Regions from separate parts of the Rhizobium sp. BK529 genome, predicted to be linked through region 3. Evidence: riboswitches for the same ligand, from Rfam matches in the RefSeq annotation. Region 3 holds a riboswitch; each other region holds the start of a gene.
What was found. Region 3 has a riboswitch for cobalamin ahead of metE (5-methyltetrahydropteroyltriglutamate--homocysteine S-methyltransferase). Riboswitches for the same ligand answer to the same signal wherever they lie in the genome.

Region 1: another riboswitch for cobalamin. It lies ahead of cobU (bifunctional adenosylcobinamide kinase/adenosylcobinamide-phosphate guanylyltransferase); the one in region 3 lies ahead of metE (5-methyltetrahydropteroyltriglutamate--homocysteine S-methyltransferase).
Region 2: another riboswitch for cobalamin. It lies ahead of bluB (5,6-dimethylbenzimidazole synthase); the one in region 3 lies ahead of metE (5-methyltetrahydropteroyltriglutamate--homocysteine S-methyltransferase).

Annotation. Positions count from the first base shown of each region.
Region 1 covers NZ_JACIAU010000001.1:736,450-747,069, forward strand. The annotation lists gene FHX08_RS03605 (cobyric acid synthase) at 505-1,962, shown strand; gene FHX08_RS03610 (chloride channel protein) at 1,959-3,749, opposite strand; cobalamin riboswitch at 3,957-4,350, shown strand; gene cobU (bifunctional adenosylcobinamide kinase/adenosylcobinamide-phosphate guanylyltransferase) at 4,695-5,204, shown strand; gene cobW (cobalamin biosynthesis protein CobW) at 5,209-6,255, shown strand; gene cobN (cobaltochelatase subunit CobN) at 6,265-10,386, shown strand; gene cobO (cob(I)yrinic acid a,c-diamide adenosyltransferase) at 10,349-10,620, shown strand, end outside.
Region 2 covers NZ_JACIAU010000001.1:1,334,312-1,344,931, reverse strand. The annotation lists gene FHX08_RS06870 (LysR substrate-binding domain-containing protein) at 1-601, opposite strand, end outside; gene FHX08_RS06865 (MFS transporter) at 727-2,271, shown strand; gene bluB (5,6-dimethylbenzimidazole synthase) at 2,289-2,990, opposite strand; cobalamin riboswitch at 3,032-3,223, opposite strand; gene FHX08_RS06855 (MFS transporter) at 3,379-4,806, shown strand; gene FHX08_RS06850 (3-deoxy-7-phosphoheptulonate synthase) at 5,047-6,114, shown strand; gene FHX08_RS06845 (hypothetical protein) at 6,233-6,754, shown strand; gene FHX08_RS06840 (TolB family protein) at 6,800-7,633, opposite strand; gene FHX08_RS06835 (NAD+ synthase) at 7,661-9,340, opposite strand; gene FHX08_RS06830 (hypothetical protein) at 9,385-9,531, opposite strand; gene FHX08_RS06825 (DUF1003 domain-containing protein) at 9,530-10,066, shown strand; gene FHX08_RS06820 (helix-turn-helix transcriptional regulator) at 10,177-10,620, shown strand, end outside.
Region 3 covers NZ_JACIAU010000006.1:24,606-35,225, forward strand. The annotation lists gene FHX08_RS27685 (ribbon-helix-helix domain-containing protein) at 1-302, opposite strand, end outside; gene FHX08_RS27690 (DJ-1/PfpI family protein) at 427-1,023, opposite strand; gene FHX08_RS27695 (DUF779 domain-containing protein) at 1,111-1,506, opposite strand; gene adh (aldehyde dehydrogenase) at 1,580-3,088, opposite strand; gene FHX08_RS27705 (helix-turn-helix domain-containing protein) at 3,257-4,216, opposite strand; gene FHX08_RS27710 (TIGR03862 family flavoprotein) at 4,432-5,643, opposite strand; gene FHX08_RS27715 (MerR family transcriptional regulator) at 5,682-6,104, opposite strand; gene FHX08_RS27720 (heavy metal translocating P-type ATPase) at 6,176-8,461, shown strand; cobalamin riboswitch at 8,502-8,707, shown strand; gene metE (5-methyltetrahydropteroyltriglutamate--homocysteine S-methyltransferase) at 8,808-10,620, shown strand, end outside.

The DNA.
Region 1 (10,620 bases), on a different contig from region 3:
CGTCGCTGGCCATTTCTATCGATGGTTGATTATGAGCAAGCCTAAGGATTTACGATAAGAAATCAACTCCCTTTTCTGTCTTCCCTCAGTCACTAAATTATTGAATCCGAAGAATTTATGCCGGCATCCATGGCGGTGCGACCCTATACGCGACGGAGGCAGATGCGCCCCTCGGGATGAGCTGAAAGCGGTTTCAAATGAGAGAAATTAGAAAAAGTGCAAAAAAGGTCGAAATTCGCGTTAAGGCGGGCGTTCAATAACCATCCAGTAAGAATGTGCCGTTATCACTTGTGACGCGGCGGGGGACAACCGCTGCTTCTCCGGATCAGGTAGAGCGTCCCGGAGAAAGCGAGCTTCATCGCGTAATGGTGAGGGCGTCAGCGTTTTATGGCAAACCGCGTTGGGCTTATGGCCTGATCGCGGTTTTCGCATTTCTGGCTCTCTGTTGACCGGTCCGCAACGCTCATTGTAGGCCTGCGGGAAACGCTTCACGGATAGACCTCAATGACCAGAGCCATCATGCTGCAGGGAACCGGCTCGGATGTCGGCAAGACGGTGTTGGTGGCGGGCCTTTGCCGGCTGGCTGCCAATCGCGGGCTGAAAGTGCGCCCCTTCAAGCCGCAGAACATGTCGAACAACGCGGCAGTTTCCGACGACGGCGGCGAGATCGGCCGGGCGCAGTGGCTGCAGTCGCTGGCCGCGCGGACACCTTCCTCGGTGCATATGAACCCGGTGCTGCTGAAACCGCAGTCGGAGAATGGCAGCCAGATCATCGTGCAGGGCAGAGTCTTCGGGCAGGCGAAGGGGCGCGATTATCAGCGGCTGAAGCCGCAGCTCCTCTCTTCCGTGCTGGAGAGTTTCGCCAGGGTGTCGGAAGATGCCGACCTCGTCATCGTCGAAGGGGCGGGATCGCCGGCCGAGATCAATCTCCGGGCCGGCGATATCGCCAATATGGGCTTTGCGACGCGCGTGAACGTGCCGGTCGTACTCGTGGGGGATATCGACCGCGGCGGGGTGATCGCTTCGCTCGTCGGCACCCATGCGATCCTGACGGAAGAGGACCGGCGGATGATATCAGGCTATATCATCAACAAGTTCCGCGGCGATGTGAGCCTGTTCGACGACGGGATCGCGTCGATCAGGGCGTTTACCGGCTGGCCCTGCTTCGGCGTCGTGCCCTGGCTGAAGGCGGCTGGGCGGCTGCCGGCTGAGGATTCCGTTGTGTTGGAGCGGCTTGCAAAAGGACCAGCTGGCGCGCTGAAGATCGCCGTGCCTGTTCTGCCCCGCATTGCCAACTTCGACGATCTCGATCCGTTGCGCACCGAGCCTGATATCGAACTCGTCTTCGTGCGATCAGGCGAGCGGCTGCCAGGCGATGCCGGGCTCATCATCCTGCCAGGCTCGAAATCGACGATATCGGATCTCAGTGATCTCAGGGCGCAGGGATGGGATCGTGACCTTGCCGCGCATGTCAGGCGCGGCGGCCGGGTGATCGGCATTTGCGGCGGCTACCAGATGCTCGGCCAAAGGGTGCGCGATCCGCTAGGCATCGAAGGGGCGGTAACTGATATCGAAGGGCTTGGCCTGCTCGATGTCGATACAGAGATGGCGCCGGAAAAGACCGTGCGTAACAGCAGCGCACGCTCTTGCCAGTATGAGGTGCCGCTCTCGGGTTATCAGATCCACCTCGGCATCACACGAGGCACGGATTGCGAGCGCCCGGCGGTTATTGTCGATGGCCTGCCTGATGGGGCGGTTTCGGCGGACGGGCGTATCATGGGCACCTATCTGCACGGGCTGTTCGGTTCGGATGCCTATCGGGCCAGGCTTCTGGAAAGCTTCGGGCTTTCGGGGGAGCGGGCGAATTATCGCCAAAGCGTCGATCAGGCACTGGACGAGGTTGCTGGCGAGCTGGAACACGCCCTCGATGAGCGTTTTCTTGCCGGCCTCCTCGGCGACTAGATTTCCCCCGAAACTTCGCGGCGGCGGCGGTCGAGCTCTTCGCTGTAGCGACGCAGCGTGTGGCTTTCGCTGAGCTGGCCGATCACCTTGCGCTCGATCAGATTGTTGACGACTGCGAGCGCTTCGCTTTCGGTCTTGTCGAAAATCGCGGCCGCTTGCTTGGCATTCATCTGCGGCTGCAGGAAGTCGTTTTTGTAGCGGATGAAATCAGCAAGGTTCTGGGCTTCGTCCTGCGAACTGGTGGGATTGGCGTAGATTTCCGGGACGAGCACGAGACCCGCATATTTGTCGCTGTCGTCAACGAGGATGACGCGCTGCGTCGACCCGATCGGGTAGGCCGCCTTGAAGTCGTCGAGCGTCATGCTTTTTTTGGCCGTCTTCACATCGGCGCGCATCAGCTTGTCGACGGTCAGGTTTCTGATCCAGCCGACATCATGGGCGCTGCGAATGCTCTCACCCCGCAGGTGGAAGCGCCATGTGGCGAAGGAGTAGCCGAATGTGGTGCGCACCACGAGCGATGACGTGATCACAGCCGCGAGCACCAAGGCGGTGATCGGAAAGTCGCCGGTGATCTCCAGCGCCAGGAAGGTCATGGTCAGCGGTCCCCCGATGACGGCAACGGCGAGCGAGCTCATGCCGACGACAGCGTAGATGACCGGCGTCAGCGTCGCATCGGCGAAATAGGGGGCCGAATAAGCAAAGAGCTTGCCGAGCAGGGCGCCCATGAAGAGCGAGGCGAAGAAGAGGCCGCCTCTGAAGCCGGAGCCGATCGAGACGGCGGACGCGATCGATTTCAAAAGGAACAGGCCGACGAGCGCGGGGATCGTCACTTCATTAGCGAGGTTCAGATGCAGCGCGCCATGGCCGGCGGCCAGAACCTGCGGTGAAATCAGCGCCAGCAGGCCGACGACGATGCCACCAAGCGCCGGGCGGAAGGGCAGCGGGACGGAGCTCTTGCGCGCCAGTTCCTCGACGAAGGCGACGCCCTGCATGAGGAGGATACCAATGCCGGCGCAGAAGGCGCCAAGGGCGATCGCCGGCACGTAATCGGCCGGCTGGACAGCGCCGAAACTGCCGACATCGATGACGAAATCGCTGCCGGCCAGCAGGCGGGCAACCAGCGTGGCGACGAGGGCTGCGACGACGACCGGCGTCAGCGAGACGATGGCATAGGTGCCGATGATGAGTTCGAACGCGTAGAAGGCGCCGGTCAGGGGCGCATTGAAGGCGGCGGCGATGGCGCCGGCCGCACCGCAGCCGACGAGAATGCGAAGATCCGCTCGGCGAAGCTGCAGCTTCAGTCCGAATTTCGAGGCGATGCCGGCGGCAAGCTGCGTATAGCCGGCTTCGAGACCGACGGAGGCGCCGAAGCCGTTGGAGACGACGTTCTGGACGGCCACGAGGATGCTGTCGGTCAGCGACAAGCGGCCGCCATGCAGCGCATTGGCCTCGATCGGGTCGACCATCGGCTTCTTGCGCCACTTGGCGAGAATGAAGATCAAGAGGCCAAGCAGGATGCCGCCTGCGAAAGGCGCCGTCATCAGCAGAAACTGATTGTCGATCTGCGAAGCGCTGAGCCGGGTCTCGGTCGCGATCCCGAAGATCAGCTTGTGCATCTCCTCGGAGATAAAACTCATGGCGCTGACCGCCAGTCCTGCAGCGATGCCAACCAGCGCGCCAGCAAAGACCAAGCCCATTTCGCTTTGTCTTACGAGGGCACGCAGACGCCCCAAATCGAAAATGGTGGTGAGGGGCCGGAAGCGGCGGATATCCATTCGGGAGAGCATCATAGGAGAACTAGGCGGCAGGAGGAACGGTCAAGGTGACGGGCGGCATCCGCATGCTTGCCAATTGCGGCAAAATACCGGCCGAGCAGTAAAGTTTTTATGACGTAAGTTTTTGAATAAACACGATAATCTTGGTAGTGTAAGTCGAGATGAACGGCTTTGGCTCGTTGCACGGCAATTGACATGGGGGTTGCACGCGCCTAACCATGAAACCACATAATGGATGGTTCCGGATCGGCCTTACGCCTTCCGGATGAAAAGGGAATGTGACGGGGCGGACCCAAGCCGGGCGCCTTCATCACAGCCGACCCCGCGACTGTAGAGCAGTCAGGGTCTTCCGGCCGGCATTTGGGCCGTTAAGCTGACAGCCTGCGTGGTGCAGGCGGGCAGAGCGGGCAAGTGCCGGAAAAGCCACTGGAAATGCATCGTGATCAGCCGAGGCAGGACGCCTCTATTTCTACGAATCGTCCGCCTTTTCACGAGACGCAGCCGGGAAGGCGAGGCAGATCCGCTGGCACGATCAGGGGCGACCGCATCAGGTCGCCCCGGTCGCGGCCGATAACTGCGAGCCAGGAGACCTGCCATCTGTGCCGGGCATCAAGCCCAAATTGGGCATTTGCCCGCTGCCAGCACGGAGGTTGTCTTGGCTGAAGGATATGGTTCGGCACTGCGTCGTGTGGTGCGCATGGGTTTCCCCTTCTCCCCCGCGGGTAGAAGGTGGCCCGAAGGGCCGGATGAGGGGACCTCGGGACGTGTTGTTTTCTCCCCCCTCGTTCCTGTGCTTGCAGGAATACAGCCACCGCGCGTCTGCGCCGTGAATGAATCAGCGCTATCGCAGAATGAGTCTCTCCCGCCCAAGGACTTGGGCAGGCTGGATTCCTGTGACAAGCACAGGAATGAGGGGTGTGGGGAAGGCCGTGCCCATCCTCAACGGTCGGTGTCGTTATGACCGTCACCTTCATCCTCGGCGGCGCACGCTCCGGCAAATCCCGTTTCGCCGAAAACCTCATCACCACAGGTGGCCTCGAGCGCCATTACATTGCCACCGGTCGCGCCTGGGACGAAGAGATGCAGGCACGCATCATCAAGCACAAGGCCGATCGCGGCCCGTCCTGGACTACGCATGAAGAGCCGCTCGATCTCGCCGAGCGCCTTGCGGCCATCGATGCAGAGGGCAGGGCAATCCTCGTCGATTGCCTGACTTTATGGCTTACCAATCTGATGATGGACGGGCGCGATATCGCCGCCCAGTCTGCCGCGCTTGCCGCATTTCTTCCCACGGCAAGGGCACAGCTCGTCATCGTTTCCAATGAAGTCGGGCTCGGCATCGTGCCTGACAATCGCATGGCGCGGGAGTTTCGCGACCATGCCGGCCGATTGCACCAGATGATCGCGGCTTCGGCCACAGATGTTTATTTTATCGCAGCGGGTCTGCCGCTGAAAATGAAGGGTTAGTTCCATGCAGCAGAAGATTCCCGCAACCGTCATCACCGGCTTTCTCGGCGCCGGCAAGACGACCATGATCCGCAACCTGCTCACCAATGCCGGCGGCAAGAAGATCGCGCTCATCATCAATGAGTTCGGCGATCTCGGCGTCGATGGCGACGTGCTGAAGGGCTGCGGCGCGGAGAACTGCACCGAGGACGACATTATCGAGCTCACCAATGGCTGCATCTGCTGCACGGTCGCCGACGATTTCATTCCGACCATGACCAAGCTTCTGGAGCGCGACCAACGCCCCGACCATATCGTCATCGAAACGTCGGGCCTCGCTTTGCCGCAGCCGCTGGTCGCCGCCTTCAACTGGCCGGATATCAGAAGCGAAGTCACCGTCGACGGCGTCATCACGGTGGTCGATAGCGCGGCTGTTGCCGCCGGCCGTTTTGCCGACGATCACGATGCCGTCGATGCGCGCCGTGTCGAGGATGAATCGCTCGATCACGAAAGCCCGATCGAGGAGCTCTTCGAGGATCAGCTGACCTGTGCCGATCTGATCGTGCTCAACAAGACCGATCTCATCGACGCCGACGGCCTCGGCCGCGTGAAGAGCGAAGTCGCCTCGCGCATTGCCCGCAAGCCCGTGATGATCGAAGCCAGGAACGGCGAGGTGCCGGCAAGCGTGCTGCTCGGCCTCGGTATCGGCACGGAAGAGGATATCGTCAACCGCAAATCCCATCACGAGCTGGAGCATGAGGATGGCGAGCCGCACGACCACGATGAATTCGACAGTTTCGTCATCGAGCTTGGCGCTGTCTCGGATACCGCCGGTTTCGTCGAGAAGCTGAAGGGTATCATTGCCGAACACGACGTGCTGCGCTTGAAAGGCTTCATCGACGTTTCGGGCAAGCCCATGCGCCTGCAGCTGCAGGCCGTGGGTGCCCGCATCGACCAGTATTTCGACCGCGCCTGGGCCCCGGGCGAAGCGCGCAACACGCGCCTCGTCGTCATCGGTCTGCACGAGATGGATCAGGACGCGATGCGCAAGGCGATCGAGGCGCTCATCTGAGGACATCGAATGCATCTGCTTCTCGCCCAGCAGGGAACGATCAGCGACGGGGAAGAGGCGATCGACCTCGGCCAGTCGCCGGGCGACATCCTGTTCCTGTCGGCTGCCGACACCGAACTCGCGTCGATTGCCGCGGCTCATGCCGGCGGAGCGACGGGGCTTACGCTCCGGCTTGCGAGCCTGATGAGCCTGAAGCATCCAATGTCGGTCGACACCTATGCGGAGCGGACCGCGCGGCATGCGAAGCTGATCATCGTGCGGGCGCTCGGCGGGGCGAGCTATTTTCACTATGCGCTGGAGGCACTGCATGCGGTTGCGGCACGCAATGGGGCGCTGATTGCGGTGCTGCCGGGCGATGCCAAGCCGGATGCGGGCTTGACACCGTTTTCCAATGTGGCGCTCGACGATCTCAACGCGCTCTGGAGATACCTGATCGAGGGCGGGGACGCCAATGCGCGGGGCTTTCTGGCCTATGCGGCAGCGATGCTCTCGGGAGCGGAGAAGCCCGCACCGGCCGCGCCGCTGATGAAAGCCGGAATATGGTGGCCGGGGCGGGGGCTTGTCGGAGTTGAGGAGTGGCGGCGGCTTGTTTCGGGCGTTTATTCCGTAGCCAGTGAAAGCGTGGCACCCCCCTCTGTCCTGCCGGACATCTCCCCCACAAGGGGGGAGATCGGCAAGCGGCAGGACCATCGCCCTACGTCGGTTGTTTGGGGAGAAGCCCTCCACGATTCGATCTCCCCCCTTGTGGGGGAGATGTCCGGCAGGGCAGAGGGGGGTATGGTAGCGGAGGAGGGGTTTGAACCCCCAGTCGTCGCCATCGCTTTCTATCGTGCCCTTGTCCAAAGCGGCGAAACCCGCCCTGTCGAAGCCCTAATCGAAGCCTTGCAGGCGCAAGGCCTGCGCCCGCTGCCGGTCTTCGCCTACAGCCTCAAGGACCCGGTCTCCAAAGGCATCCTCGAATCCATCTTCGCCGAACTCAAGCCAGATATCGTCATCAACACGACAGGCTTTGCCGTTTCCGCACCCGGCGCCGATCGCGAACCGACCGTGCTGGAGGCGAATGACGCCATCGTGCTGCAGGCGATCTTTTCCGCTTCGTCGCGAGATGCGTGGGCTGCCTCGTCCCAAGGGCTCTCGGCCCGCGATCTCGGCATGAATGTCGCGCTGCCGGAGGTGGATGGCCGCGTGCTATCGCGCGCCGTCTCTTTCAAGGCGGCGGCGCGTTACGATGCTGCGGTTGAAACCAATATTGTTTCCAGCGAACCGGATGCCGGGCGCATGACATACGTGGCCGCACTTGCCGCCAACTGGGCACGGCTGCGGCGGAAAGTGACAGCGGAGCGCCGCATCGCGCTCGTCATAGCAAATTACCCGAATCGTGACGGACGGCTCGGCAATGGCGTCGGGCTCGATACGCCCGCCGGGACGATCGAGGTGATGCGGGCGATGGAGAAGGCCGGTTATTCGGTCGCCGATATTCCCGCCGATGGCGATCACCTGATGCGGCATCTGATGGCGGGGCCGACCAATTCCGGTTTCGAAGGCAAGGTGGTGCGCGAGACGCTTTCCTTGAGTCGATACAAGCGCTTCTTCGCCTCTCTTCCCGTTAAGATTCAGGATGAGGTGACGGCCCGCTGGGGCGATCCCGAGGCCGATCCTTATGTGCGCGAGGGCAGTTTCGCGCTGTCCTTTGCCCGGTTCGGCGGCTTGCTCGTCGGTATCCAGCCGGCGCGGGGCTATAATATCGATCCCAAGGAAAGCTATCACTCGCCCGATCTCGTGCCGCCGCACGGCTATTTCGCCTTCTACGCTTTTCTCCGCCGGGAGTTCAGTGCCGATGCCGTCATTCACATGGGCAAGCATGGCAATCTGGAATGGCTGCCGGGCAAGGCGCTGGCACTGTCGGAAGCCTGCTATCCGGAGGCCATTCTAGGGCCGTTGCCGCATCTTTATCCCTTCATTGTCAACGATCCGGGCGAGGGCACGCAGGCCAAGCGCCGTACCGCTGCCGTCATCATCGATCATTTGACGCCGCCGCTGACGCGGGCCGAAAGCTATGGGCCGCTCAAGGATCTGGAGGCGCTGGTCGATGAATATTACGAGGCTTCCGGCGGCGATCCCAGGCGCATCCGATTGCTGTCCCGGCAGATCCTGGAGCTTGTTACCGATATCGGGCTGGATCGGGATGCGGGGATTGCCCAGGGCGAGGCCGAAGGCGAGGCGCTGAAGAAGCTTGATGCCTATCTTTGCGATCTCAAGGAAATGCAGATCCGTGATGGGCTGCATGTATTCGGAGTGTCGCCAGAGGGGCGGTTGTTGACGGATCTCACCGTGGCGCTGGCCCGCGTGCCGCGCGGGCTTGGCGAGGGTGGGGATGCGAGTTTGCAGCGGGCGATTGCGGGGGATGTGTTGAAAAAACCCTCCCCAACCCCTCCCCACAAGGGGGAGGGACTTACCGTTGAGCTTACGGCCGTCGCCGAGATCAAAGCCGACGGCGCAACGGTGCGCCCAGCAAGCCCCTCCCACCTGTGGGGAGGGGTTGGGGAGGGGTCTTCTTTTGACCCTCTCAATTGCGACATGGCTGCCCCCTGGATTGGCCCACGCCCGGCTATCCTCGCAGATATCATTGATGCCCCCTGGCGCACGAACGGCGACACGGTAGAGCGCATCGAGCTGCTCGCAGCAAAACTGGTTTCCGGTGAACTCGCCTGCCCAACCCTCTGGTCCCGAACCAGATGCGTGCTCGATGAAATCGAAGGCCGCCTCAAGCCCTCCATCCTTGCCTGCGGCCCGGCCGAAATCGCCAGCCTGCTGCGTGGCCTCGATGGCCGTTTTGTGCCGCCCGGTCCATCGGGGGCGCCGACGCGCGGGCGGCCCGATGTCTTGCCGACGGGGCGAAATTTCTACTCCGTGGACAGCCGCGCGGTGCCGACGCCGGCGGCCTACGAGCTCGGCCGGAAATCCGCGGAACTGCTGATCCGCCGTTACGCACAGGATCACGGCGAATGGCCCGTCTCATTCGGGCTGACGGCCTGGGGAACCTCCAACATGCGCACTGGCGGCGACGACATCGCCCAGGCGCTGGCGCTGATCGGCGTCAAACCTGTGTGGGACATGGCTTCGCGGCGCGTCACGGGCTACGAGATCATCCCACCGGCTATGCTGCGGCGGCCGCGAGTGGACGTGACATTGCGTATTTCCGGCTTTTTCCGTGACGCTTTTCCCGAGCAGATCGCCCTATTCGACAAGGCGATCCGCGCTGTTGGCGCCTTGGATGAGGATGCGGCCGACAATCCGATAGCCGGGCGCATGCGTGGCGAGGCGGCGCGGCTTGCCGAGGCCGGGCTCGATGAGAAGGCGGCGGCGAAGCGGGCGGGTTATCGTATCTTCGGTTCCAAGCCCGGTGCCTATGGTGCGGGTCTGCAGGCGCTGATCGACGAGAAGGGATGGGAGCGGCGGGCTGATCTTGCCGAAGCCTATCTCGTCTGGGGCAGTTATGCCTATGGTGCGGGCGAGGAAGGGCGGGCCGAGCGCGGCGTCTTCGAGGAGCGGCTGCGTTCCATCCAGGCCGTCGTACAGAACCAGGACAATCGCGAACACGACCTGCTCGATAGCGACGACTACTACCAGTTCGAAGGCGGCATGGCGGCGGCGGCCGAAGAACTCGGCGGTGAGCGGCTGGCGATCTACCACAATGATCATTCACGGCCGGAAAAGCCGGTCATTCGTTCGCTCGAAGAAGAAATCGGGCGGGTGGTGCGCGGGCGCGTCGTCAATCCGAAATGGATCGAGGGCGTCATGCGCCACGGTTACAAGGGTGCCTTCGAGATTGCGGCGACCGTCGATTATCTCTTTGCCTTTGCGGCGACGACCGGTGCCGTCGGCAATCATCATTTCGAAGCGGTCTATCAGGCCTTCCTCGCCGATCCCAAGGTGCGCGATTTCATGGCCGAGAAGAACCCGGCCGCGCTTTCCGAAATGAAGGAGCGGCTGATGGAGGCGATCGAGCGCAAGCTCTGGACGCCGCGCAGCAACTCGGCGCAATTCGATCTTACTGACATCAACGAACCAAGAAAAGAGCAGGCAGCCTATCATGAGCGAAGAGCCCGTCGTACCAGCCGAAAAGGATGATGCCCGTCACGCCGAGAAGATGGCGAAGAAGAAGGCCGCCCGCGACAAGATCATGGCGACCAAGACGGACGAGAAGGGGCTCGTCATCGTCCATACCGGCAAGGGCAAGGGCAAGTCGTCTGCCGCTTTCGGCATGATCTTCCGGCATATCGCCCACGGCAAGCCTTCTGCCGTCGTGCAATTCATCAAGGGCGCCATGTGGACCGGCGAGCGCGATCTGATCGAGAAGCATTT
Region 2 (10,620 bases), on a different contig from region 3:
CGAGCGCGCGGGTGCAGATATCCCGCACCTTGCAATCGGGCGAAAGCGCCGCAAGCCGCAGCGGTTCGCCTCGGCGGTATTCGAATTGCGGCGTGGCAAACCAGCTGAAATGCTCCGGCGCCAGAACCTCGCCGTCGCGCCGATCCTCTTCCCGGCGAATGATCGCCGCATCCAGATCTCCGCGATCGAAAGCGTCGAGCAGCGCGCATGAATTGTCGAGCCGCACCTCGATCGTCAGCCCCGGATCATGCGCATTGAGGCGTGCAAGCAGCGTCGGCACTTCCGGGCCGGCGACGTGGGCCGCTATGCCCAGCCTGAAACGACGGCGCGACGAGGAAAGGGCTGCGACGGCCCGGTCATGGGCAGCGAGGAATTCCCTTGCAGCGTCGAGAAACACTGCGCCCTGCGCCGAGAGCCGCACCAGCCGCGGCGTGCGCTCGATCAGGCGGTGGCCAAGCCGCTCCTCGAGCCGCTTCAGCTTGACGCTGATTGCGCCTTGCGTGCTGTCGAGCGCGGTGGCGGCTCGGGTGAAGCTCCTGTTATCGGCAATGGCCACAAAGGCCTGAACGGAATCGACATCGAGCATGGTGAAGCCAGTCATCCAGATTTGTTATGACTGAAATACTTAATCATCCAATTCTGTAATGATCAAGTCCCGCCTATGCTGACGCAAACGGGCGGAAGGGCATGTCACCCTTTTCCGCCTCAACGTCGAAAGGCCAAAGCATGCGTCCTGTTTCTCTTCTATCCTCTCGCACACGTGGCATCGTTGCCCTGATAGCCGCCTGTCTGTCCTCCCTCATGTTCGGTCTCGAAATATCGAGCGTACCGGCGATCCTGCCGACACTGGAAAAGGTGCTGCATGCCGATTTCAGCAGCCTACAATGGATCATGAATGCCTACACAATCGCCGTCACCACGGTGCTGATGGCGGCGGGCACCATCGCCGATCGTTACGGCCGCAAGCGCGTCTTCCTGATCGGTATTGCCGCCTTCGGCCTCACCTCGCTCGTTGCCGGTCTCGCACAGAATGCCTCTCTGCTGATTGCCGCCCGCTTTCTGCAAGGCATGAGCGGTGGCGTGATGCTGATCTGCCAGGTAGCCGTCCTGTCCCATCAATTCCAGGAGGGCCGCGCTCGCAGCATAGCCTTCGGCTGGTGGGGCATCATCTTCGGCCTCGGCCTCGGCTTCGGTCCGATCATCGGTGTTGCCATTGTGGCGGCCGCTGGGTGGCAATGGGTGTTCCTCATCCATGCGGTGCTGGCTGCCGTAACCATAGCGCTCGCTCTGCCAGGCATTGAGGAATCGCGCGATCCCGGCGCAGGCCGGCTCGATATTGTCGGCATTGCCACCCTTTCGCTGTCTGTCTTCTGTCTTGCCTTCTTCATCACCCAAGGACCGGCTCTGGGCTTCGCCAGTCCCGCCGCACTCGGCATCATCGCCCTCTCCGCAGCAAGTCTCATTGCCTTCATCATTGCCGAGCGGCTGAACCCGCGGCCGATGTTCGATGCCTCGGTCTTCCGCATCCGCGCCTTCTCGGGCGCGATCATCGGGTCGGCTGCCATGAACATCAGCTTCTGGCCCTTCATGATCTACCTGCCGATCTGGTATGAAGCCGGCCTCGGTTACGGCAGTATGGCCGCCGGCATCGCATTGTTGGCCTATACGCTGCCGACGCTGGTCGTGCCGCCGCTGGCCGAACGGCTGATGCTGCGCTACCGACCTGGCATCATCATTCCTGGCGGCCTCTTTACTATCGGGCTCGGCTTCCTGCTGATGAAGTCAGGCAGTGCTGCCGCCGCGCCAAGCTGGCTGACGATGCTGCCCGGTGCTCTCTTTGCCGGCATCGGGCTTGGCTTCACCAACACTCCGGTCACCAACACGACGACCGGTGCGGTTTCCAGCGACCGCGCAGGCATGGCCTCCGGCATCGACATGAGCGCCCGGATGATCTCGCTCGCCATCAACATCGCCGTCATGGGCTTCATCCTCTACAGCGGCGTGCTCTCCAATCTGAAGAATGCCTTGCCAAACTCGATGGGTGCCGGCGAGCTGCGCCTGCTTGCCGAACGGATATCCGCCGGCAACATCGCCGCCCTGCCCGATATTCCGGCCGAGACGGTCCATGATGCGCTGGTCGCGGGCTTTGGCGGCGTCATGCTCTATGGAGCGATCGGCGTCTGGCTTCTCGCTGTTGTGAGTTTCCTTACTTTTGGCCATCGGAAGGCACCCGCCTGCGCCAGGGATTGCAGTACCCAGCCCGCCGAATGACACATACCCGCGCCGGCTCAAACCGGCGCGGCCTCGCTTTGCACCTGCCCCCAGCCGTCGTGATAAACCAGCTCTTCCAGCGCCACCCGCTGCCGCCAGCCTTTGACCGCCAGTTCCGGCTGGTCATAGAGCCGGTCGACGAAGCCGGCGCAGAGCCAAGCCACGACTTCGATATGATCGGGAATGCCGAGGATCGCCTTCAGATCGCCCTCCCTGAATATGCTGACCCAGCCGATGCCGACGCCTTCGGCACGGGCCGCAAGCCACAGGTTCTGGATAGCGCAGACGGTGGAATAGCTGTCCATCCGCGGATTATGCGTGCGCCCTAGCACCACGCTGCCGCCGCGCGTGGGATCGCAGGTGACGCAGATGCCGAGCGGTGCCTCGACGATGCCTTCGAGCTTCAACGAGCGATATGCCTGCTGTCGCTTGCCGGTAAACATCAAGGCCGCCTCCTCATTGGCCTTCGCGAAGGCATCGCGCACCCGCGCCCGGACCTCGGCGTTTTTCACCAGGATGAAATTCCACGGCTGCATGAAGCCGACCGAGGGCGCGTGGTGGGCTGCCGTCAGCAATCGCGTGACGAGATCATCCGGCAAGGGATCGGGCAGGAACTGGCTGCGCACATCGCGCCGCGTCATGATAGCGTGATAGACAGCCTCGCGTTCGGCCGCAGAAAAACTGGATGCCGGACAAACGGCATCATCAATGGGTCGCATCGTCAAATCCCCAACAACGCAACCGCCCGCCGTCCGCGCGGGTTGGGTCTATCTTGTCAGGCCGGTCTTCTGACTTGGCGTCATTCGCTTCGCCGCAGCCTTCCCGGCCTTGCGGCCAGTGGCGTCGTTGGGCGGCGGGCGTCGGCCTTACAGCGTTGGGCACGTTCCGGTCTCGCACCGGATTCCCGATTCTCCCGCTTGTGAAAGCGGGCACCTGACGGGCGATCTATGGCGCGGAAACGCCACGGCAGCAAGCGGCATGCGACATTCATTTCGTGGACAGGTTGAAAATGCTGGCCTAGAACGAAAATCAAATCCAATCGACGCCGCTGGCGCGCCGAATCCTGTCTCCTTGCATCCCGGTTGGCCTTTGTCCCGTCTAACGCCGATGATCCTTGCGGTCGCCCTGTTCATGGAACAGATGGATTCGACCGTGATTGCCACCAGCCTGCCGGCGATTGCTGCCGATATCGGCACCTCGCCGATCGCGCTGAAGCTTGCGGTAACGAGCTACCTCGTGGCGCTTGCCATCTTCATTCCGGTCAGCGGCTGGATGTCGGATCGCTTCGGCGCGCGCAACATCTTCCGCCTGGCCATCTTCGTTTTCATGGTCGGCTCCGTCGCCTGCGCCTTTTCCAATTCGATCGCCGCCTTCGTCGTTTCCCGCCTCATACAGGGTGCCGGTGGCTCGATGATGACGCCGGTCGGGCGCCTGCTGCTGGTGCGCGGCACGCCACGTCACCAGCTGGTGAATGCCATGGCATGGCTGACGATTCCGGCGCTGATCGGCCCGATCATGGGCCCGCCGATCGGCGGCTTCCTGACGACCTATTTGAGCTGGCACTGGATCTTCTGGATCAATGTGCCGATCGGCATTATCGGCATCATCCTTGTCACCCGCTTCCTCCCGGCGATCGAGCCGCGCAGCCCGAAGCCGATGGATTTTCGAGGTTTCTTCCTCTCAGGGATAGGTTTTGCCGGCTTCGTCTTTGGCGTCTCGGTCATCAGCCTGCCGGCCGTTCCCGTGGTCTACGGCTATATTACCGTCGCCGTCGGCATCGTCTCCGGTATCCTCTATTTCATCCATGCCAGGCGCACGCGGCATCCGCTGCTCGACCCCAAGATGTTCCGTTATCCGATGTTCAGGGCCTCGATCCTCGGTGCCTCGAATTTCCGCATGGGCCTCGGTGCGTTGCCCTTCCTCATGCCGTTGATGCTGCAGCTCGGCTTCGGCCTGACGCCGCTGCAATCGGGCTCGATCACCTTCATCAGCGCGCTCGGCTCGATGGGCTCGAAATTCGCAGCCATGCGCACCTACAACGCCTTTGGCTTCCGCAACGTCATCGCGCTAACGACCTTCCTGGCCGCAATCTTCCTTGGCGTGAACGGCTTTTTCACCGCCGAAACGCCGCTCCCCGTCATCATGGGCTGTCTCCTCGTCGGCGGTCTCTTGCGCTCCATGGCCTTCTCAGGCGTCAACGCCATGGCCTTCGGCGATGTGGATGATGCCGACAGCAGCCAGGCAACCGCCATCAATGCGGTAGCGCAGCGCATCTCCATGGCCATGGGCGTTGCAGTCGCCGGCACGATCCTGGAAATCTCCTCGAGCTTCCACGGCGGCAAGCTCTTGGTTTCAGATTTCCACACCGCCTTCTTCATCGTGGCGGCGATCTCCGCGCTTGCCTGCATCACCTTCCTGCGCCTGCCCGCCAATGCCGGCGAGGAGCTGACGACGCGGCGTCGCAAACATAGGCATGCGGAGCCGGAAGAGGTTCGGGAAGAGGCACAAGAAGAGGCATTGGCGGAAAGCCGCTGAAAACTTCACGGACCTGTCATTTTTCCTCACAGATTCCGCGTGACAATCTGCATCGGCATGGCTACATAGGCCGCATGTCGATTTCGTCCGTTTACGCATCGCGATTTTATTCGTACCGCTGCTCCCAGCGGATGCGGGTCTGTGCGTAACCGAAACTAACGCGACGACAACCCGAACAGCCGCTAGTCTACCTGGCGGCTTTTTTGTTCCGCACGGTATGACCAAACAGGAGAGCATACCGTGACTGATACTATTGATGATCTGCGCATCGTCGAGATCACCCCGCTGACCAAGCCTGCCGACATCATCTCGGAAATCCCGCGTGACGCCGCCGTCACCGAGACGGTGACCAGCACGCGCGATACGATCCACAATATCCTGACGGGCAAGGACGACCGCCAGCTCGTCATCATCGGCCCCTGCTCGATCCACGATCCGGCAGCCGCCCGCGAATACGCATCCCGCCTTATGGAGCAGCGACGACGCCTGTCAGGCGATCTCGAAATCGTCATGCGCGTCTATTTCGAGAAGCCCCGCACCACCGTCGGCTGGAAGGGTCTGGTGAACGACCCGCATCTCGACGGCAGCTACCGCATCGAGGAAGGTCTGCGTATCGCTCGCCGGCTGCTGCTCGACATCAACGCCATGGGCCTGCCGGCCGGCTGTGAATTCCTCGACACAATCACGCCTCAATACATCGCCGATCTCGTCAGCTACGGCGCCATCGGCGCACGCACGACCGAAAGCCAGATCCACCGCCAGCTCGCCTCGGGTCTCTCCTGCCCGATCGGCTTCAAGAACGGCACGGATGGTGGTGCGCGTGTCGCGCTCGACGCGATCATCGCCGCTTCCCAGCCGCACCATTTCCCGGCCGTCACCAAGGACGGACAGGCAGCGATTGCCTCCACCCGCGGCAACGAGGACTGCCACATCATCGTGCGCGGCGGCAAGCGCCCGAACTACGAGGCAGCCGACGTCCAGGCCGTCATCGCTGAGGCCATCAAGCTCGGTATCAACCCGCGCATGCTGATCGACGCCAGCCACGCCAATAGCGGCAAGGACCCGATGAACCAGCCGAAGGTCGTCCACGACGTCGCCGGCCAGATCGTCGCCGGCAACGACCATATCAAGGGCATGATGATCGAGAGCAACCTCGTCGCCGGCCGCCAGGATCTCGTTCCCGGCAAGCCGCTGGTCTACGGCCAGTCGATCACCGATGGCTGCATCGGTTGGGACATGTCTGTCGATGTGCTCGAGGATTTGGCAAAGGCCGTCCGCGACCGCCGCAAGGCTGCTGTTGCTGCCTGAGTCGCTGCATCAGTCGCGGCGGGCAAAGCCCGCCGCCTATTCACAAAATGGCTTGTGGAGCCGGCGGCATCGATGCAATCGTAACACCTTACGACTGAATATTTTAAGGACAAGAAACTTGATTGCCGCCCGTGCTCGTTTGCTTTTTGCCTGCTGTATAGCATCAGCTTTGGAATTCAATGCCGAGCTTGCCAACGCTGACACAGCTGATAGCCCAAGTGTTTTTAAACTCGGTAGCTCACTAGATGAGGCCCGTCGCATCTCAAGCGAGCGGGGTTGGAAGGTGAGAGTGCTTTCACCTGATCTTCCCGGTCAATGGTATGTTGATGGCGCGGAGGTCAGTCTTTTCGTTTGCGATAACAACAACAAGATCGCCAGCGTGGCGAAAACTCGAGATGGAGGCGTTGATGAGTTCGCCTCGACCGTCTTCTATTCATTCACATCAAGGTATGGTCGACCTGAGACGACCGTCGTGGCGTTTCCCCTCGGACAGACCACAGTGTCGAGTATCGATTCAAAATTCGCCCCTTCCCGAGGCGAGTCTGTATCCGTGCAGCTGCAAAGTGTCGGAGGGCACTCAAGAATTACTGTGAACCGCGCTTCTGAAACACCGTGCCCGGCGGAAAACGGATCCCACTAATCAGTGAGCTCACACCGCCCGCTCATCAAATTGCGGTGCGCCTTCTCAAGCTGTCACCGGGAAATACCGCACATAAGCGAATTCATCGCCTTCGGGCGACCAGTTCGGCACGTTGATCGTGCCCTGCCCGCCGAAGAGCTCGAACAATTCCGTCAGGTTGCCGCCATCCATATCCATCATCCTGAGACGCACATTGAGATCGCGAGGATGATCGAAAACGTCTGGGTCGTAGGAGAGGATCAGCACCTTGTCGTTGTTGGGCGACGGATGGGCGAACCAGTTGCCGTAATTGTCCGATGTCACCTGCTCAAGACCCGTGCCGTCGGGATGAATGCGCCAGATCTGCATCAGCCCGGTGCGGCTGGAGTTGAAATAGATCCACTGCCCGTCCGCCGACCAGTCCGGCCCGTCATTGCGGCCCTCGCCATGCGTCAGCCGCTTCTCCTCGCCGCCATCGACCGAGATCGTGTAGATATCGAAGACATCGTTGCGGATGCCGCAATAGGCAAGCTCGCGCCCGTCGGGCGACCAGCCGTGCCAATAGGATGGCAGGTTCTTCGTGATCAGCCGCGGCTTGCCGCCCTCGATCGGCAGGATGTAGATCGCCGACTTGCCGAACTCGGTCTTGTCGGAAATGACGATCTCCTCGCCATCGGGCGAAATGCCATGATCATTATTGCAGTTGACCGCGAAACCGGTATCGACCCGCTCCACCAAGTCGCTGCCGTCGAGACGCAGGCGATAGAGCAGCCCGTCGCCATTGATGAGCAGATAGGCGCCGTCGCGGGAAAAGTTCGGCGCCTCCACCAGCGCCTCCGTCTGCCAGACGACGCGGCTTTCGCCTCGCCTGACATTGTAGATTTCAACAGAGCTGCGCATCTCCTCCCCTCCCGGACTTTGAACCTGTCAGCGATCCCGGAACCGATTAGTGATGGGATAGCGCCGGTCGCGGCCGAAATTCTTCTTGGTGATCTTCACGCCCGGCGCCGACTGGCGGCGCTTGTATTCGGCGAGATAGAGCAGATGCTCGATGCGGTGCACCGTCTCGACATCATGGCCGCGCGCCACGATTTCTTCGACTGCCATTTCCCGCTCCACCAGGCATTCGAGAATGTCGTCCAGAATCGGATAGGGCGGCAGCGAATCCTGGTCTTTCTGGTCGGGGCGAAGCTCTGCCGACGGCGCCTTGTCGATGATGTTCTGAGGGATGACCACGCCGGAAGGACCGAGCGCATCCGGCGGCACATTCTCGTTGCGCCAGCGGGCGAGCGCATAGACCTGCATCTTGTAGAGGTCCTTGATCGGGTTGAAGCCGCCATTCATGTCGCCGTAAAGCGTGGCGTAACCGACCGACATTTCCGACTTGTTGCCTGTTGTCACCACCATCGAGCCGAACTTGTTGGAGATTGCCATCAGGATCGTGCCGCGCGCACGGCTCTGCAGGTTTTCTTCGGTAATGCCGCTGTTGGTACCCTCGAAGAGGTTCGACAATGCCGAGGAAAAGCCCGTCACCGGTCCTTCGATCGGCACGATATCGTAGCGGCAGCCGAGTGCCTTGGCACAATCGGCCGCATCTTTCAGCGAATCCTCTGATGTATAGTGGTACGGCAGCATGACCGTGCGCACCCGCTCTTCGCCGAGCGCGTCGACGGCAATCGCTGCACAGATTGCCGAATCGATACCGCCCGAAAGGCCGAGCACGACATTCTTGAAGCCGTTCTTGTTCACATAGTCGCGGAAGCCGAGCAGGCAGGCGCGGTAATCGGCCTCTTCGCTTTCCGGAATGCGTGCCATGGGCCCTTCCGAGCAATGCCAGCCATTGTCGGTGCGCTTCCAGGTGGTGACCGCAAGCGCCGTTTCGAACTGGCTGAGCTGGAAGGCGAGCGACTTGTCGGCGTTGAAGGCAAAGCTTGCGCCGTCGAAGACGAGTTCGTCCTGGCCTCCGAGCTGGGCGGCATAGATCATCGGAAGGCCGGTTTCGATCACCTGCTTCAGCACCACCTGATGGCGGATATCGACCTTACCGCGATAATAGGGCGAGCCATTCGGAACGAGCAGGATTTCCGCCCCGCTTTCGGCGAGCGTCTCGCAGACGCCGAGGTCGCCCCAGATATCTTCGCAGATCGGAATGCCGATGCGTACGCCGCGGAAATTGACAGGTCCCGGCATGGCGCCCTGGTCGAAGACGCGCTTCTCATCGAACTCACCGTAGTTCGGCAGGTCGATCTTGTCACGGACCGCGATCACCTTGCCGCCGTCGAGTACGGCGATGGAATTATAGCGGCCCGTCTCGTCCTGGCGCGGGAAGCCGATGACGATGCCCGGCCCGCCATCTGCAGTATCGGCAGCGAGGCTTTCTACCGCCTTCCAGCAGGCGCGGATGAAGGCCGGCTTTAGAACCAGATCTTCCGGTGGGTAACCGGAGATGAAAAGCTCGGTCATCATTAAAAGATGCGCGCCCTGCCGCGCGGCATCGGCACGCGCCTCGCGCACTTTAGCAAGATTTCCGGCGACATCGCCAACGGTCGGGTTCAGCTGGGCGATGGCGATGTTGAACGTATGGGAGAGAGCGTTTTCTTGTGTCATGTCATTCATTTAATCCGCCCCTTCGTGCACCGCAATAAGCCGCTTCAAAAGCCGTAGCCGGCAGCGACGAATTTTTGATGAACGGCACTGCTACCTCTGTGTTTACCTTGCGCGATGGCAATATGCATTGCAATTTGCCGCTGCGGCGAAATACTGCGCGCCACAGCGATCCATTTATGGGACAGTGCCATGTCTAATTTTCCGAATTTCGTTCATCTGCATTTCGGCAAGCCGGCAGACGAGCTGGGTGATATAGAAAAGCGAGTGCTCGCCAAGGCACATGAGCGCAAGATCATCTCCACCGACGTCAATGCCGCCTTTTCCGCCGAAGCCTCCTTCGGCGAGCGGCTGGCCGACAGCATCGCCCGCGTCGGCGGCTCCTGGTCCTTCATCATCGCATTTCTCGCCTTTCTGATCTTCTGGACGATCGTCAACACCGTGCTCCTGATGACCCGCGCCTTCGACCCCTATCCCTTCGTTTTCCTGAACCTCATCCTCTCCATGCTCGCCGCCATCCAGGCGCCGATCATCATGATGTCGCAGAACCGGCAGGCCGAGCGCGATCGTTTCGAGGCCGCCAAGGATTATGAGGTGAACCTGAAGGCCGAGCTGGAAGTGCTGTCTCTGCACCAGAAGATCGATATGCGAGTGCTGACGGAACTGACCGCTCTGCGCGAGGATGTTTCCCGGCTGAATGCCGTCCTTGCGGAGCGCGGGCAGGCCTGAGGCCGTTGAAACGGAAAGAATTAAACATCTAAAATTGCCGAGGAAATTCATGTTTTTATTTTTGCAAAGAAAACTTTGCAAAGATTTGTTTGCGGTATTAGACTGCCGCCATGAAAACACCCGTTCCGCCACCTGCGTCACCGACATCCCGTAGCGTTAGCCAGGTTGTCCCTGATGTCACCGCCTTAAAGGCGCTCGCCCATCCCGTCCGCTTGCGAATGCTCGGCATGCTCCGCGTCGATGGGCCGGCCACGGCAACGCAGCTTGCAACGCGCCTCGGCCTCAATAGCGGCGCGACCAGCTATCACCTGCGCCAGCTCGCCCAATACGGCTTCATCGAGGATGCGCCCGGACCATCGCGCCGCGACCGCCGGTGGAGGGCATGCCACGAGCTGACTTCGGTTCGCCCCGCGGAAACCAAAGGCGAGGCTTTTGATATGGACGTTGCCTTTGCGCAGGCAATCCTCTCGCAGCAGGTCAGCCAGATGCAGAAGGCCGCGGAAGAATATGCGGAGCTGCCACTCGAATGGCGCAAGGCGAGCACCGCAAGCGAC
Region 3 (10,620 bases):
CCGGCAATCGGCCTCGAGAGGTCGGCGGGGATGTCGCCGGCAAGCTGGAGGTCCAGGTAGCGGGCGCAGCAGACGCGGAGGAACGAGGTGAAGTTGCCGAGATCATGGCCGGCATCGATCGACTCGTGGTGCAGCTTGGTGATCAGCTGGACCACGTTCATGCCGTCGCGGGCGGCAATTTCCTCTAGCTTCGACCAAAAGAAATTCTCCAGCCGCACACTGGTGACCATGCCATCGATACGCAGCGACCGGGTGGTGCTTTCCCAGAGCCGCGCATCGGCTTTGATGAACAGTTCACACATCACGTTCCTCCCGCCGGTCCATTTAAAGCGTGTCGCGATCCTTCGGATTCGTTTGCCACGCTTTAAGGCTTTGATTTTGCATGTCGGTATCGCAGAACCGCTGCGTACTTTGGCGCGACATGCTTTAGGCGGCATTGGTCTCCAGAACCGTTGCCGCATCGAGCACCGTCATGAACTGGCGCAGCCACGAAGGATGGGCTGGCCAGGCCGGTGCAGTGACGAGATTGCCATCGGAAACCGCATCGCTGATCGGGATATCGGCATAGGTGCCGCCGGCAAGCTCGACTTCGGGACGGCAGGCGGGATAGGCCGAGCAGGTGCGGCCCTTGAGAACGTCGGCGGCGGCCAGAAGCTGGGCCCCGTGGCAGATCGCGGCAACCGGCTTGTTGGCATCAAAGAAATGCCTGACAGTCTTGATGACATCGGGGTTGAGGCGAAGATATTCCGGTGCGCGGCCACCGGGGATGACGAGCGCATCGTAATCTTCGGCGCGCACGCTTTCGAACGTGGCGTTCAGCGCGAAGTTATGACCGCGCTTTTCCGAATAGGTTTGGTCGCCCTCGAAATCATGGATGGCGGTGGCGACCGTCTGGCCGGCAGTCTTGCCGGGGCAGACGGCATGGACCGTATAGCCGCAGGCAAGCAGCGTCTGGAACGGCACCATGGTCTCGTAATCTTCAGTGAAATCGCCTGTGATCATCAGGATCTTGCTCGCTGGCATGTCTTCCTCCCGTAAAAACCAACAGATGGACTTTAACAAAGGATCGCGGCCGCGGGTAATATAGGAATACTACACGGGGCTTCCTAATCAGGTCGTCTCGCGTGCCCTGACATCGGGAATCGCGCAGGCCTCGCCGCCGCCGAACATGCGCGAACGGGTGAGGAAGCGCTTCTCACGGCCATTATCGAGCGAGAACATGCCGCCGCGGCCGGGCACGACATCGATGATGAGCTGCGTGTGTTTCCAGGCCTCGAACTGGCTGGCGCTGATATAGACTGGCACGCCGCCGATCTCGCCGAGCTTCACATCCTGATCGCCGACGATGAAATCGTCCGTCGGATAACACATGGGTGAAGAGCCGTCGCAGCAGCCGCCGGACTGATGGAAGAGGATTTTGGGATAATCCTGCTGGATTTCCCTGATGAGGTCGAGCGCTGCATCGGTGGCGAGCACACGTGGTTCGCCATTGGCCGTCTGTTCCATGATTGCCTCCTCCAAGACAATGTCTCCTCCCCACGAAGGGAGGAGACTTGATAGTAGAACAATTGGATGGCTCTCAGAAGAAGCCGAGCTTCTTCGGGCTATAGCTGACCAGCATGTTCTTGGTCTGCTGGTAGTGGTCGAGCATCATCTTGTGTGTTTCGCGACCAATGCCGGACTGCTTGTAGCCGCCGAAGGCCGCATGGGCCGGATAGGCGTGGTAGCAATTGGTCCAGACGCGGCCGGCCTGGATTTCCCGGCCGAAGCGATAGGCGCGGTTGGCATCGCGTGTCCAGATACCGGCGCCGAGGCCGTAAAGCGTATCATTGGCGATCTCGAGCGCTTCCTTCTCATCCTTGAAGGTGGTGACCGAGACGACCGGCCCGAATATCTCTTCCTGGAATACGCGCATCTTGTTGTGGCCCTTGAAGATGGTCGGTTTGACGTAATAGCCGTCAGACAATTCGCCGCCGAGATCGTTGCGTGAGCCGCCGGCAAGCACCTGTGCGCCTTCCTGCTTGCCGATATCGAGGTAGGCGAGGATCTTCTCCATCTGCTCGGTCGAGGCCTGGGCGCCGATCATCGTTGCCGGGTCGAGAGGGTTGCCCTGCTTGATGGCTTCGACCCGTTTGACGGCCCGTTCCATGAAGCGGTCATAGATTGATTCCTGGATGAGAGCGCGGCTCGGGCAGGTGCAGACCTCGCCCTGGTTCAGCGCGAACATGGCGAAACCTTCGAGCGCCTTGTCGAAGAAATCATCGCCTTCGGCTGCCACATCGGCAAAGAAGATGTTGGGCGACTTGCCACCGAGTTCCAGTGTGACCGGAATGAGGTTCTGGCTGGCATATTGCATGATGAGGCGGCCTGTCGTGGTCTCGCCGGTGAAGGCGATCTTGGCGATGCGCGGGCTGGAGGCGAGTGGCTTGCCGGCTTCGAGACCAAAACCGTTGACGATATTGAGCACGCCGGGCGGAAGCAGGTCGCCAACGATTTCTGCCCAGAGAAGCAGGGAGGCGGGAGTCTGTTCGGCTGGCTTGATGACGACGCAGTTGCCGGCGGCCAGGGCCGGCGCAAGCTTCCAGGCGGCCATCAGAATCGGGAAGTTCCAGGGAATGATCTGCCCGACGACGCCGAGTGGCTCATGGAAGTGGTAGGCGACCGTATCATGATCGATTTCGCCGATCGTGCCTTCCTGGGCACGGATGCAGGAAGCGAAATAGCGGAAGTGGTCGATGGCGAGCGGAATGTCGGCTGCCATGGTTTCGCGGATCGGCTTGCCATTGTCCCAGGTTTCGGCCTGGGCCAGAAGCTCCAGCTTGTCTTCCATACGCTGGGCGATCTTCATAAGGATGTTGGAGCGCTCGGTGGTGGACGTCCGGCCCCATTTTTCCTTCGCGGCATGGGCGGCATCGAGCGCGGCATTGATGTCTTTTTCATCGGAGCGCGGGATTTCGCAGAGCTTGCCGCCAGTGACGGGCGTGACGTTGTCGAAATATTTGCCGCCGATCGGCTCGCGCCACTCGCCACCGATATAGTTGCCGTATTTCAGTTTGAACGGCGACTCGACGATTTTTTGATGAAGCATGTCATCCTCCCTTGATGAACAGGTTCCGGATCGAACCAGTGGGAGAAATCTGTGCCGCTTTTACCCGGGGCAACAGGGTCGCTAGCCAATACCGCAGTGCACAGTGTCGCAGACTTGCGACAGGTTTCGGCACCACCATGAAATCGTGATCGAACCTCTCGCCCTGTCTCAGTGCAGGTCGAGCTTCTTCATCTTCCGGTGAAGCGTGGCACGGCTGATGCCGAGGGCTGTGGCGGCCTGAGAGACATTGCCATGGGTGCGGGACAGCGCTCGCAGGAGAGCAGCCCTTTCCGCCTCGGCCATTTCCTCTTCCTGCGAGACGCGGCCTTCCTGCAGCGCATCGGAGGCAGGAAGCCCGGCGGCGATGCGTATGTCATCCAACTTGAGGGCGAGACGGGCGGCGCGCGTGGCGCCGAGGATGAGATCGTGCCGGTCAACGGCCAGCAGGGCGTTGGCGGAATTGGCGCCGGCCGGGACCATGACGAAGCGGGCGCCGGCAAACGCAGAACGGAACAGATTGAGCTCGATGCGCATCGCTGCATCCCGTACGGCCTGCGAGAGAATGGTGAGCGTCATCTCGTTGACATCATCGCGGCAGGTGGAAATGTCGAGGGCGGCGGCAAGAAGCCCGCGGTGATCGCGGATCGGCGCGGTGGTGCAGCTCAGCTTGATATTGGAGCAGAAGAAGTGTTGGTCGCGGAAGACGGCAACGGAACGCTCATCGGCGAGGGCCGTGCCGATGCCGTTCGTGCCGATGCTGGCTTCAGTCCAGACCGAGCCTGTCCAGAGACCGAGATCCTGGAATTCCTTATCATTGCCGACAGCGCCGCGGCGCTCCAGCGCGATGCCGTTACGATCCGTTAAAAGCAGGCAGCAGCCGGCCTTGCCGACGGTCATGAAGAGACGGTCGAGTTCCTCGCGAGCATCCGCCATCAATTGTTCTGATTGTTCCCGCGCAAGGCGGAATTCCTGCTCCGTGAGACGCAGAGGTGCGCGTTTTTCTTCCGGCGCAAGCTGATACATGGTCATGCATCGGCGCCACGAAGCCACGATCGGCGAACTGGCCGCAGCAGAGTTTTGCTGGGCGCACGTATAGACATGCTCCGCATGTGCGGATTGTTCGTGCATAAGGCTCCTCCCACGGAACTTGCGCATATTCTGATGTAAACGCGGCGGCTTTGCAATCAGCCGGCGGGACTGCGGATTGTATGGATTGAATTTGCCTGATGATGGGTGTCGCATATCTGAGACAGTTAAACACTGCGGTTCACACGTCGTGATCGCGATAATATGACCGTAGGCAAAAGTGAAAACCGAAAGCCGGAAATAATCGCCGGCTGCCTTCATTTTCGGCTGAGCCAACTTTCGATGCCTTTTGCCGCGGCACGGCCCGTGGCGAAACAGGCTGTGAGCAGATAACCGCCTGTCGGCGCTTCCCAATTCAGCATCTCTCCGGCTGCAAAGACGCCGGGCAGATGTTTTAGCATGTAGTGTTCGTCGATGTCGCTCCAGGCGATGCCGCCGGCAGACGAGATGGCCTCGGCGATCGGACGCGGACGCAGAAGCGGAATCGGCAGAGCCTTGATGGCGGCGGCGAGCTTCTGCGGGTCGTTGCGATCGGTCTCCAGCGTCAGTTCGCGCAGGAGCGCAGCTTTCACGCCGTCGAGGCCTGCGCCTTTGCGCAGACGGTTAGAGAAGCTCGATTTCGCATCCTGGCGGGCAAGATCGCGGGAAAGACGTTCGAGCGTGCGGCCGGGGGCGAGGTCGAGCGTCAAAGGCGCCTTGCCTTCGCCACGTAGTTGATCGCGCAGAGCGGCTGCATGCGCATAGACGAGGCTGCCCTCGATGCCGTGCCTGGTGATGACGAATTCGCCGGGAAATGTGCCCGCGGAGGAGGTTGCCGTGACGGATTTCAGCGGTTCGCCGGCAAAACGCTCACGGAAGGGATCGCTCCAGTCGACGTCGAAGCCACAATTGGCTGGCTGGAATGGAGCGATTTTAATACCACGTTCGGTAAGCAGCGGCAGCCAGGCCGCATCGGAGCCAAGGCGAGGGTAGCTTGCGCCGCCAAGCGCAAGCAGCGTGGCATCGCAGGAGATCGTCTTGCGTCCGCCGATCGTTTCGAAACTATGCCCGCCCTCAACAAAGCCGATCCAGCGATGGCGGGTGAAGAAGCTGACGCCGTGTTGCTCCAGCCGGGAAAGCCAGGCGCGCAGAAGCGGCGAGGCTTTCATGACCTTGGGGAAGACTCTGCCGGAGGAGCCGACGAAGGTTTCCGTGCCGAGGCCGGCTGCCCACGCGCGGATATCGGCCGGGGTGAAGGCGTTGAGGGCTTGCCGGAGACTGACATTGGCGTCGCCGAAGCGGGTGGCGAAACGGTCGTAGTCTTCCGAATGGGTGATGTTGAGACCCGACTTGCCGGCGAGCAGGAACTTCCGGGCGAAGGTCGGCATCGCGTCATAGACGGCGACGGCATGACCGCTCTCCGATAATATTTCGGCGGCCGACAAACCTGCGGGACCGCCGCCGATGATCGCGATTGTTTTCTGCTTCATTGCGCCTTCTTGGCGTGGCCGATGATCCGGCGCAAGTCTCAGTGATGCGGATGCACGCACTTGCCGTGGTCGGCGAGCACCTCGATGACCCGGCACTGATCGACTCGGCCATGGCCGCACCCCTCCACCATCTGTTCGAGTTCCGCCTTGAGCGCATTCAGACTGCGGATACGCTGTTCGACTTCGATCAGGCGCGCCTTGGCGATGGCGTCGGCGGAGGCGCAGGACTGGTGCGGATCGTCCTGCAGCTGAAGCAAGGTGCGGATCGCATCGATCTCGAAACCGAGCTCGCGGGCGTGGCGGATGAAGGCGAGGCGATTGAGGTCTGATGGTTCGTACGAGCGCTGGTTGCCCTCGCTGCGATTTGGCGCGGATAGGAGGCCAATACCTTCATAATAGCGGATCGTCGGCACCTTGACGCCGCTCTGACGGGCGGCTTCACCAATGGTGATCTTTTTCATGATTTTCCTCTTGTACCTCTAGTCGCTAGAGGATGTAGGAAGGATGCAGCCTACAAGCAAGGATTTAGATCATGAGTGAAGCATCACAGGCGCGGTACAGGCTCGGGGGCATGGATTGCGCTGCCTGCGCAACGAAAATCGATACGGTCGTAAGGCGTATGGATGGCGTCGAGGATGTCTCTGTTTCGGTGACGGCGGGCACGATGACGGTGCACCACAACGGCAGCAGCGATCTCAAGGCGATTGAGAGGAAGGTGACCGGCCTCGGATATTCCGTCGCTCCGCTCATGGGCAAGGCGCCCGCTCAGGAACCAAAGGAGAATCACGATCACGCGCATCATGATCACGATCATGACCATGCCGGACATGAACATCATGATCACTCCCATGAGGGCCATGATCACGATCATGCCGGTCATGATCGTTCCGATCACGGGCATTTGCACGGTGCGGAGGAAGTCGCGGGACTGCACGGTCATGATCACGGGCCAATGACCGGTCCATGGTGGCAGAGCAAGAAGGGCCGGCTGACGATCTTCTCCGGCCTGGCGCTCGTTATAGCCTATGCTGTCGGCCATCTGGTGCCCGCGATCGCTTCCTATGCTTTCATCGCAGCCATGCTGGTCGGGCTAGTTCCGATTACGCGGCGTGCGATCATGGCAGCACTTGCCGGGATACCCTTTTCCATCGAAATGCTGATGACTATTGCCGCTGTCGGCGCCGTCATCATCAATGCCGGGGAAGAAGCAGCCACTGTTGTCTTCCTGTTCCTTGTCGGCGAATTGCTGGAGGGCGTCGCTGCCGGCAAGGCGCGCGCCAGCATTCAGTCGCTGACGACGCTGGTGCCGAAGAATGCGCTGCTTGAAACCGGCGGCGAGATGAAGGAGGTGCCGGCGGAGACGCTCGCGGTCGGCTCCGTCATTCTTGTACGGCCGGGAGACCGGATTTCTGCCGACGGCACAATTCTCTCCGGTGAAAGCGCTATCGACGAGGCTCCGGTGACGGGCGAAAGCACGCCGGTGCGCAAGGGTGCAGGCGAGACCGTTTTTGCCGGCACGGTCAATGGCGATGCAGCATTGCGTGTTCGCGTCACCGCCGCTGCCGAGGACAATACGATTGCCCGCGTCGTCAAGCTGGTCGAGGAAGCCCAGGAATCGAAGGCGCCGACCGAGCGCTTCATCGACCGGTTCTCGCGCTATTATACGCCGGGTGTCGTCGTTGTAGCGGCTCTGGTCGCGGTCCTGCCGCCGCTGCTGATGGGAGCGGCATGGGGCGAATGGATCTATAAGGGCCTTGCGATCCTGCTGATCGGCTGCCCTTGTGCTCTTGTTATCTCCACTCCGGCGGCGATTGCCGCTTCGCTTTCGGCGGGCGCGCGTCGCGGGTTGCTGATGAAGGGTGGGGCGGTTCTGGAATCGCTCGGCAAGGTGACGGCTGTCGCCTTCGACAAGACGGGCACGCTGACCGAAGGCAAGCCGCAGGTGACCGATATCATTGCCTATGGTCGCTCGGAGGCGCAGGTATTATCGCGCGCCGCGGTCCTGGAACAGGGCTCCAGCCACCCGCTGGCGCTTGCCATCCTCAATCGCGCCAAGGCCGATGGCGTGCCTGTGCCGCCGGCTTTCGAAGTCGAAGCGCTGCCCGGCAAGGGGATGACCGGGAAGGTGGGTGGCGAGGTGCTTGATCTTTTGTCGCCGCCGGCAGCGCGCGAGCGTGGGGCGCTGAATGCTGAGCAGGACGAGCAGGTCGCTGCGCTGAACGGCGTGGGCAAGAGTGTTTCGGTGTTGCTCGTCGATGGCGTCGCTGGCGGCTTGATCGCCATGCGCGACGAGCCGCGCGAGGATGCAAAAAGTGGTCTCGTGACGCTGAAGGCGGCCGGCGTGCGTGCCATCATGCTGACCGGCGACAACAAGCGTACGGCAGCCGCCGTTGCCGGCGATCTTGGTATCGACTGGCGTGGCGAGCTGCTGCCGCAGGACAAGCAGCGCATTGTCGGCGAATTAAAGAAGGAAGGGCTCTTCGTCGCCAAGGTCGGTGACGGCATCAACGATGCGCCGGCACTTGCAGCAGCCGATGTCGGCATCGCCATGGGCGGCGCTACCGATGTGGCGCTGGAAACAGCCGATGCAGCGGTGCTGCATGGGCGTGTAGGCGATGTGGCGCGCATGATCGAGCTTTCGAAGCGGACCATGCGCAATATCATGCAGAACATCAGCATGGCTCTCGGGCTGAAGGCGGTGTTCCTCATCACCACCATTGCCGGCATTACCGGCCTGTGGCCGGCGATTCTTGCGGATACGGGTGCAACCGTGCTGGTGACGATGAACGCACTCCGTCTGCTTCAGATAAAGACATAAAGATTTCTTTATATCATCTTGACGATCGGATACGGCACGTGCATGCTTGACGCATCGTGGTTCTCTGGATCTGCCGATCCGGGGCTAAGAGGGAATTCGGTGCGGCCATCGCCAAGACCGGAGCTGCCCCCGCAACTGTAAGCGGATAGACACCGTCCTTCGACGTCACTGGGAAGACGCCTGGGAAGACTGGACGATGTTGATGACCCGCGAGCCAGGAGACCTGCCGCGATTGATAACGTCCACGGGCGGGGTGTCCCGGTGCGCCGCTTTTGCGAGACAGCGCCCCGCGTCCGTCTGCTTTTGCGTCCGCCGCAGCCTTGCCCATAACCTTCGGGGTAAGGAAATGAGCATCAAGACTGCAAATCTCGGCTTTCCGAGGATCGGAAAGCACCGCGAACTGAAATTCGCTCTGGAAAGCTACTGGGCCGGCAAATCCGAGGCCAGTGCGCTTCTCGACGTCGCGAAGCAGCTACGGGCGGAAAATTGGGCCCTGCAGAAAAAGAGGGGGATCAAGATCATCCCCTCCAATGACTTCTCGCTTTATGATCATGTGCTCGATACGGCCGTCATGGTCGGCGCCATTCCTTCGGCCTATGGCTGGAAAGGCGGGCCTGTTTCACTCGATACCTATTTTGCCATGGCGCGCGGCTCGACCGGCGATGAGGCGCATGCCGATTGCGGCCATCAGCACCATCATGGCCATGGCGCGCCAGCGCTGGAAATGACGAAGTGGTTCGACACGAACTATCACTACATGGTGCCGGAACTTGGTCCCGATCAATCCTTCGCGCTGACGGCGAACAGGCCGCTCGATGCCTTTATCGAGGCGAAGACGCTTGGTATCCACACCCGGCCGGTCATTCTCGGTCCGGTCACTTTCCTGAAACTCGCCAAGGGAACCGAGGAAGGTTTTGTGCCGATCCGCCTGTTGGAACGCCTGTTGCCAGTCTATACGCGGGTGTTGGCGGAACTGAGTGCTGCAGGTGCCGATTGGGTGGAGATCGACGAGCCATGCCTCGTGCTCGATCTTTCAAGAGAAGAACAGGAAGCACTGCAGCATGTCTACTGCGCGCTGCATGAGCTTGTGCCGAACCTGAAGATCATGCTCGCCACCTATTTCGGCGAAATCGGCGACAACCTGCCGACGGCGCTTGCATTGCCGGTTGCCGGCCTGCACGTCGATCTCGTTCGCGCTCCGCAGCAGATCGATGCCTTTCTTAAGGCGCCCGCCGACCTGACGCTGTCGCTTGGCGTCATTGACGGACGCAATATCTGGAAGGCGGACTTGGCCGCGATCCTGAAAATAATCGAGCCGCTCCTTCAGCGTTTCGGCGCGGATCGGCTGCAGATTGCGCCATCCTGCTCGCTGCTGCATGTGCCGATCGATCTGGAATTGGAAACCGGACTGGATGAGGAGCTGAAGTCGTGGCTCGCTTTCGCCACCCAGAAGCTTGGCGAACTTGCAGTGCTCGGCGACGCCAGCAAGGCTTCTGAGGTGATCGCGGCGGCCTCGCAGGCCGTTGTTTCGCGTGCTGCATCCCCCCGTGTGCATGATCGGAAAGTCAGGCAGCGGGTCGGTGCGATCGACGAGGTGATGACGAGGCGGGCCAGCGCCTTTGCTGAGCGGACCGGCCTGCAGGAGCGCAAGCTTCGCCTGCCGCTCTTCCCGACGACGACGATCGGCTCCTTCCCGCAGACGTCGGATGTGCGCAAATCTCGCTCTGCATTCAACAAAGGCATCATCAGCGAGACGGAGTATGATGCCTTTCTGAAAAAGGAGACGAAGGCTGCGATCCGCTGGCAGGAGGAAATAGGCCTCGACGTGCTCGTCCACGGCGAGTTCGAACGCAATGACATGGTGCAGTATTTCGGCGAGCAGCTTTCCGGCTTCGCCTTCACGCAACATGCCTGGGTGCAGAGCTATGGCTCGCGCTATGTTCGCCCGCCGATCATCTTCGGCGATGTTTCTCGGCCGAAACCGATGACCGTGGAGTGGTGGCGTTACGCGCAGTCGCTGACGGAAAAGCCGGTCAAGGGTATGCTGACCGGTCCAGTGACGATCCTCAACTGGTCCTTCGTGCGCGACGATCTCTCCCGTGCGGATGTCAGCCGGCAGATTGCGCTGGCGATCCTCGATGAGGTGCTCGATCTCGAAA